Regions from separate parts of the Pseudoalteromonas sp. 2CM32C genome, predicted to be linked through region 3. Evidence: predicted binding sites of a transcription regulator. Region 3 holds the regulator's gene; each other region holds the start of a gene.

Region 1 (2,257 bases), on a different contig from region 3:
ATTTTTAAAGGAAATTTTATGACGGATTCTTTAAGTAGTGATGTTCAAAATCGTTTGCAGTGGTCACTTTTATCTTTGCGTGTAGGTGTGTTTATTGTAATGGTTATGTGGACGTTCGATAAGTTTGTTAACCCTGGACATAGCGCACGTATTTTTGAGCATTTTTATGGGATCAGTGGCTCTACAGATATGGTGGCTTACATTATTGGTGCGGTGCAGCTAGTACTTGTTTTAGCGTTTTTAGCAGGTATTAAAAAACGTATAACTTACGGTATTATTTTCATAATGCACGGCTTATCAACGCTTTCATCTTACAATCAGTACATTGATGGCTTTAATAACTTATTATTTTTTACTGCGTGGCCAATGTGGGCAGCGTGTTTTGCACTTTATTTATTACGGGATCAAGACGTAAAATATACTGTTAAATAAAACAGCCAGACAAAAAAATGGTTATAAGCCAATTAGCTTATAACCAAAAGTACACAGGGAGGTGTATGAATTCTTACTTTTACGATTAATGCATTGCGTCGTTGTATTTGTCGCCTAAGCGCTCTTTTTGCCCTTCAGACAGCGCTTTACCTGCTAGTTGAAATACTTCATGTTCTTCTTCATCTAAGTGATGGTGCACTAAATGGTGTAGTTTTTTAGCTTCTACTAACCATGCTGATGAGCTCATTTCGGTATCTTCAAGTTGTTCAATTAGTTCATCAATTTCATGATGCTCTGCAACACTGTGGCGTGCTTTTTCTTGCGTTAGATCTTCACAAATTAATGGATTATAAAAGTAGCGCTCTTCAAATTTTGCATGTTCTTCTAGCTCTGTTTTTAGCTCATCCATTAAGCTATGACGTTTTTTTGTGTCGCCCTTGGTTTGAATAAGCGCGTCAACTAGTTTGCGTTGTTTGTCATGATCATTACGTAGTGCTTCAAAAATATTCATAAATCATCCTAATCAATTACGTTGCTTAATAACTAATAAGCAAACGCAGTGCCAGATTTTAAGTTATTGAAAGTAATGATTTTATAGGTTTTAGGCTATGTTTTTGGATTGTTTGTGTATTTTTTACAGACGAGAGGGTGAAATAATTTCTTACTTTTAATACGAGCTAATACTTCATGTGCAGCTATTTACAATTAGCTTGTTAAAAACATATTTGGGGGTGTGTGTTTGTTAAGCTTTAATACCCCTAGGGCTGCTCAACATTAACCTGATTGCGGCCACTTTGTTTGGCTTTATAAAGAAGCTCATCAGCATGTATGATCAGTTTTTCAAGTGAGCGGTTAGAGGAGGAGCTAATTGCTGCACCTGCGCTAAACGTAATGGTTTCAGTATTATTTAAGCCTTCTATTTCGCTACAAATATCTATCAGTGTATTGGCAATAGAATCGAACGTTGTTTTAACGCTTTGTTTATCAACGGTGTTTAAAACAAATAACCATTCCTCACCACCATAGCGGCCAAATTGGTCGTCACCAGCAAGTGTATTTTGTGCTGCACGAGCAAAAGCTTTAAGAACGGAGTCACCCACATCGTGGCCGTAAGTGTCGTTAATGTGCTTAAACAAATCTAGATCGACAATGGCAATTGTAGCATTGCTTTGCTTAAGTTTTTGAGCCGCTTTTTGCATAATACCGCGTCGATTTAAACTGCTAGTTAAGTAGTCAGTCAGCGCAATGTTATAATATTTTTTACGTTGTAGTACTTGTTTATAAATAAGTAATAACGACATAATAACTAAAATAAACGCAATTGTTGCGCTTAACCGCCAAATTATTTTTTGTTGATACTCTTCTTTGGCGAGTAATTCGTTAATGTTTTTGTCGTATTCTAGTTGGAGTATTTTTTCTTCTTTTTCTTTTACTTCAAATTTTATTTGCAGTGTTTTAATGTTTGTTTCGCTGGTGGCTTCGTAATGCTTTTTCATAAATGTAAGCATTTGCTCCATTGCGTCAAATGCATCGTCTGTTTTGTTGAGGCTTCGTTTTAACTGGTATCGCTTTTGAAGGTAATCGGCTTTATAAATGCTGCGGCTAAAATCATCGATCATCGAAAATACTTCATCGTTCATTTTATCGGCTTTTTCAAGTAAACCTTGTTTTTTATAAATATCTAGCATCAATATCATCGATGCGAGTTTCATATCACCTATTCCGGCTAGGTGGGCAACCTCAATATTTTTTGTGGCTAAGGCGAGCGCATCTTCGTAGTTTTCTTGTTTGTATAAAATATTAGCAATTGAATACTGAGCAAAAG
Region 2 (2,257 bases), on a different contig from region 3:
TAATAGCAGCGATGTGCTCATTTGGCACACCTTGAGATTTAAATGATGGTGATTTAACTGGAGCCGCAACGTCAGCAGGGCTAAAACGCGCCACCAAGTTAGACATAATTGTAACTGCGCCAATTAATATTGAAAGAAAGACAAACACCCCAACCATTCCTGTTAGCATTAAGCTACCAGCAGTTGCAAGTACAGCACCTATATCCATTCTTCTCCCCTTGAAACCCATATCGAAAAATAAAAAATCGATTTAGTTAAATATTTATTCACTAGATAATAACAAAACAAATACCTTTGTCTAGCCATTGTAAATTGGTAAAACCAATTAAAATAAAAATAACATATAACCAAATTTATTAACCACAGTAAAAACCCTTACTCATCAACACCCCATAATACACAGAAAAAATACTCACTATATCTACAAGCTATAGGTAAAGTTTAAACAAAGCCTATTTTTGCGTACTCTACTAAGCCTACTGTGACTCATAAAATGTAGAAAAAATAAAATTTGTTAATTGGTCTTACCAAACATAGCTTTTCGGTGGCGATATATTTTTGTGTGTGAATAAGTTACACAACCCAACGTAAAAGTTACCAATCAAGCAAACTCAAAAACACAAAGAAAAAACATAAACAACTGATATTAAACAAAAATATATCATGGCACGCAACTAGCATTAACTATTGTGTACAAATTTGATAACCAAGGAGAAAACAATGTTACGCTGGACAATCACATTTTTAGTTATTGCTTTAATCGCTGCAGTGTTAGGTTTTGGTGGCATCGCGGGTGCCGCAGCTGGTATAGCAAAAATTATATTCTTTATTTTTATAGTACTTTTAGTTATTTCGTTAGTTTCAGGTGCGCTGCGTGGTAAATCGCCCAGGTAGGCATATACTCAACTAACACTACAATTTTATTTATTTACAAGGAATTACATTATGAACTCTACAACTTTAAAAGCAGCACTAATTGGTCTTTTCGCAAGTTTTTTCATCATGGGTTGCCAAGATAACAACGCAGAAGAAGCCGGTGAACGTATTGATGAAGTAGTAACAGATGTACAAAACTCTGTTGAAGATACGTGTGAAGAAGTAAAAGAAGGCGTAAACGCTGAAGAAACTAACTGTTAATAGTTAATATATTAAAAAAACGGCCACTTGGCCGTTTTTTTGTGCCCAAAATAAATGCACGCATTATAAAGCTGCTCATTTATAAGCGAACTTGCTAAAATATATAAAACGATTTTTAAAGCAAGGCACTATGTCATTTTCAACAACCTACACACTTAATAAACCCTACTTTTATGAATGCTTTGACGAGTCACTTCCTTACAGTAAACGCGCGCAGCCTAAGTATTTTTTACTGGTACTGTTAGTTTCGCTTGGTTTATTTAGCATTTACGGTTTAGCTGATCATTATTTAGGAACATTTTTGATCATGGTTGCTGTACTCGAATGCGTTGCTTTTTATTATCGCAGGCCATGGTGGGTAACCAGACAAATGTTTAGCAGAGCATCAGGTTCAGAGGTTACACTCACTTTTGATGATGAAGGCATTAAATCGGCAAACCATTACAAAAGCTACCAGCTCGCTTGGCAAGACATCACTGACGTAATCGAAACACCACAGGGCTTATTGATAAAAAATAAAAACAACATGCAATATATCTCTAAGCAAATACTCACAGATGAAATGCTCGACTTTATAAACAAAAAAGCCACTCAATGAGTGGCTTTTTGGCTTAGCTAAATAAATTATTTAGTTAAGTATACGTGTTGATTAAGCATTGCCCGGATTAGGGTTAGACTTTTCAGCTTGTATACGCATGTAAATCTCTTCACGATGCACTGAAACGTCTTTTGGTGCATTTACACCAATTCGAACTTGATTTCCTTTAACTCCTAAAACGGTCACTGTTACTTCGTCACCGATCATAAGGGTTTCACCTACTCTACGAGTTAGTATTAGCATTCTCTTGCTCCCATGTTCCAATAAAAATTATAAGATTCCGCTTATCCATATTAATGAAAAATAGACTAAAAAGTAAGTAAAAACTCACTATCTATCTACTTTCCGTTAAAAATACTTTGTGTAATGCACGAACAGCCAGTTCGAGGTACTTTTCATCTATTAAAACTGAAATTTTAATCTCTGATGTAGACACTAAAACTACATTAATATTTTCATTTGCTAAGGCATCAAAAAATAAACTAGCAACACCCCAGTGCGATTTCATTCCCATACCAACAG
Region 3 (2,257 bases):
AAATACGGTAATTTATCGTGAGCCAGCTCGCTAATAAACTCTAAAATTCTTTTTTTACTATTAAAAAGGACCGCAGCTTTACTGCAGTCCTGGCATATAAGTGAACTTAATTTCATCATATTAGTGTCGAGCAAGCTTCTCTTTGTGTTTAATTACTTGACGGTCAAGCTTGTCAATCAATGAATCAATAGCTGCATACATATCTTGATGTTCAGTGGATGCGAATAATTCAGCACCACTTACATGAATAGTTGCTTCTGCTTTTTGATTTAGTTTTTCTATATCAAGAATGACATGAACATTATTAATATGATCAGAGTGCCTTTCTAGCTTCGCAAATTTGGTATTTATATAGTCTCTTAATGAATCAGTTAGTTCTACATGACGACCAGTTAAATTTAGTTGCATAAGCATTACCCTCTTTGTTTAGCGTCTTAAATCAGGCTCTTTCGCTGATTTGACGGTGGAATAGCCAGAGATTCGCGATATTTTGCGATTGTACGTCTCGCTACTTTAATTCCTTGCTCAGCCAATATATCCGCAATTTTGCTATCACTCAATGGTTTTGCTGAGTTTTCTGCTGCGATTAATTTTTTAATAAGTGCACGTATTGCAGTAGATGAACATTCTCCACCATTTTCGGTACTTACGTGGCTTGAGAAAAAGTATTTAAGCTCAAATATTCCACGCGGTGTGTGCATATACTTTTGCGTGGTTACGCGCGAAATTGTTGATTCGTGCATTTCTACCATTTCGGCAACATCATTTAAAACCATCGGTTTCATGGCTTCTGGCCCGTGTTCAAAAAAGCCCTGTTGTTGTTTAACAATACAGTTAGTTACTTTTAAAAGTGTATCATTTCTACTTTCTAAGCTTTTTATAAACCATTTAGCTTCTTGTAAATGTGAGCGAATAAATTGACTGTCGCCACTTGATTTAACTGTACGTGACATTGCTGCATATTGGCTGTTTACACGAATTTTTGGCATGCTGTCTGGGTTTAACTCTACAACCCAGCGACCTTTAATTTTTTTAACTGACACATCAGGTATTACATACTCAGACTCTTCTCGTACTATTGTGTCTGCAGGCTTAGGATTGAGCGTATGAATAAGTGTCATTACTTCTTTAAGCTCATCTTCTTTGAGCTTCGTTTTTTTCATTAATGTACGGTAGTCACGAGCAGCTAACAAATCAATGTGCTCGGTTAAAATCATTTTTGTTTCATCAATATAAGGCGTGCCTTTATCAAATTGATTTAACTGAATACACAAGCACTCTTGTAAGCTACGTGCCGCAATACCCACTGGGTCAAATAGCTGAATGCGCTTTAATACCGCTTCTATTTCGTCAAGTTCAACCTCAACGTCATCGTCGTTATCTTGATTAAAGCTCTCTAAAATCTCTTCGCAACTGAGTGTCAGTATGCCTGAATCATCCACCGCTTCTACAATAGCAATAGCAATGGCTTCATCTGTAGGGCTAAATGGCGTTAATTGTAATTGCCACATTAAGTACTCGTGAAGCGTTTCAGTTGATGCGCCCTGATATATAGACTCATCTTCAGGCATTGGGCCTGAAGATGATGCAGGGGCTGCACTCATGTACTCATCCCAGCTAACGTCCATTGCCATGTCGTCACTTACGGTATCTTTAGCAAGCGCTTCACCACTGTCTTGTTCATACTCGCTAGGGGCTTCATCTGCAGATACGGTTACTGTAACTTCATCGTTATCTGCTTTTTGCTCATTTTTGCCCGCAAGATCATCGGCATAGTCTTGCTCCTCAACCTCAAGTAATGGGTTGCTGTCGAGCGCTTCTTGTATTTCTTGCTGAAGATCCAATGTACTTAATTGCAGCAAGCGAATAGCTTGTTGCAACTGAGGTGTCATTGTAAGTTGCTGGCCCATGCGCAGCTGTAGTGATTGCCTCATGTATCTCTAACAATCCTTTTAAGTTGTTATAATTAATACTAGCAGATGCTTATAAATAAGGCGTAAATGTTACAGCCTAAATTGCTCGCCTAAATATACATCGCGTACAGTTTTATCATTTAATACGTGTTCAGGGGTACCAGAAGCAATCAGTTCCCCATGAGAAACAATGTAGGCTTTTTCGCAAACATCAAGGGTTTCTCTTACATTGTGGTCTGTTATTAATACGCCAATCCCACGGTTTTTCAGGTGTTCAATAATTTTTTTAATATCTAATACTGAGATAGGGTCAACACCGGCAAATGGTTCGTCTAACAAAATAA

The links. Region 3 encodes sigma-54, which starts transcription at its own class of promoters, with help from an activator protein. Its sites were predicted from a motif close to GTTGGCACGNNNNTNGNNT; they were not measured.
Region 1: MTF67_RS04375 (hemerythrin domain-containing protein) is a predicted target of sigma-54. The motif match lies at 981-999, and genes of this name have one in related genera.
Region 2: MTF67_RS18060 (DUF1328 family protein) is a predicted target of sigma-54. The motif match lies at 663-681, and genes of this name have one in related genera.

Annotation. Positions count from the first base shown of each region.
Region 1 is NZ_JALNTI010000002.1:103,568-105,824, forward strand. Features, by position in the region: gene MTF67_RS04370 (hypothetical protein) at 19-432, shown strand; gene MTF67_RS04375 (hemerythrin domain-containing protein) at 518-943, opposite strand; gene MTF67_RS04380 (tetratricopeptide repeat-containing diguanylate cyclase) at 1,191-2,257, opposite strand, start outside.
Region 2 is NZ_JALNTI010000016.1:22,735-24,991, forward strand. Features, by position in the region: gene MTF67_RS18055 (OadG family transporter subunit) at 1-208, opposite strand, end outside; gene MTF67_RS18060 (DUF1328 family protein) at 721-894, shown strand; gene MTF67_RS18065 (hypothetical protein) at 946-1,137, shown strand; gene MTF67_RS18070 (YcxB family protein) at 1,268-1,735, shown strand; gene csrA (carbon storage regulator CsrA) at 1,787-1,978, opposite strand; gene MTF67_RS18080 (aspartate kinase) at 2,070-2,257, opposite strand, start outside.
Region 3 is NZ_JALNTI010000001.1:581,737-583,993, reverse strand. Features, by position in the region: gene ptsN (PTS IIA-like nitrogen regulatory protein PtsN) at 1-116, opposite strand, end outside; gene hpf (ribosome hibernation promoting factor) at 121-408, opposite strand; gene MTF67_RS02725 (RNA polymerase factor sigma-54) at 435-1,934, opposite strand; gene lptB (LPS export ABC transporter ATP-binding protein) at 2,004-2,257, opposite strand, start outside.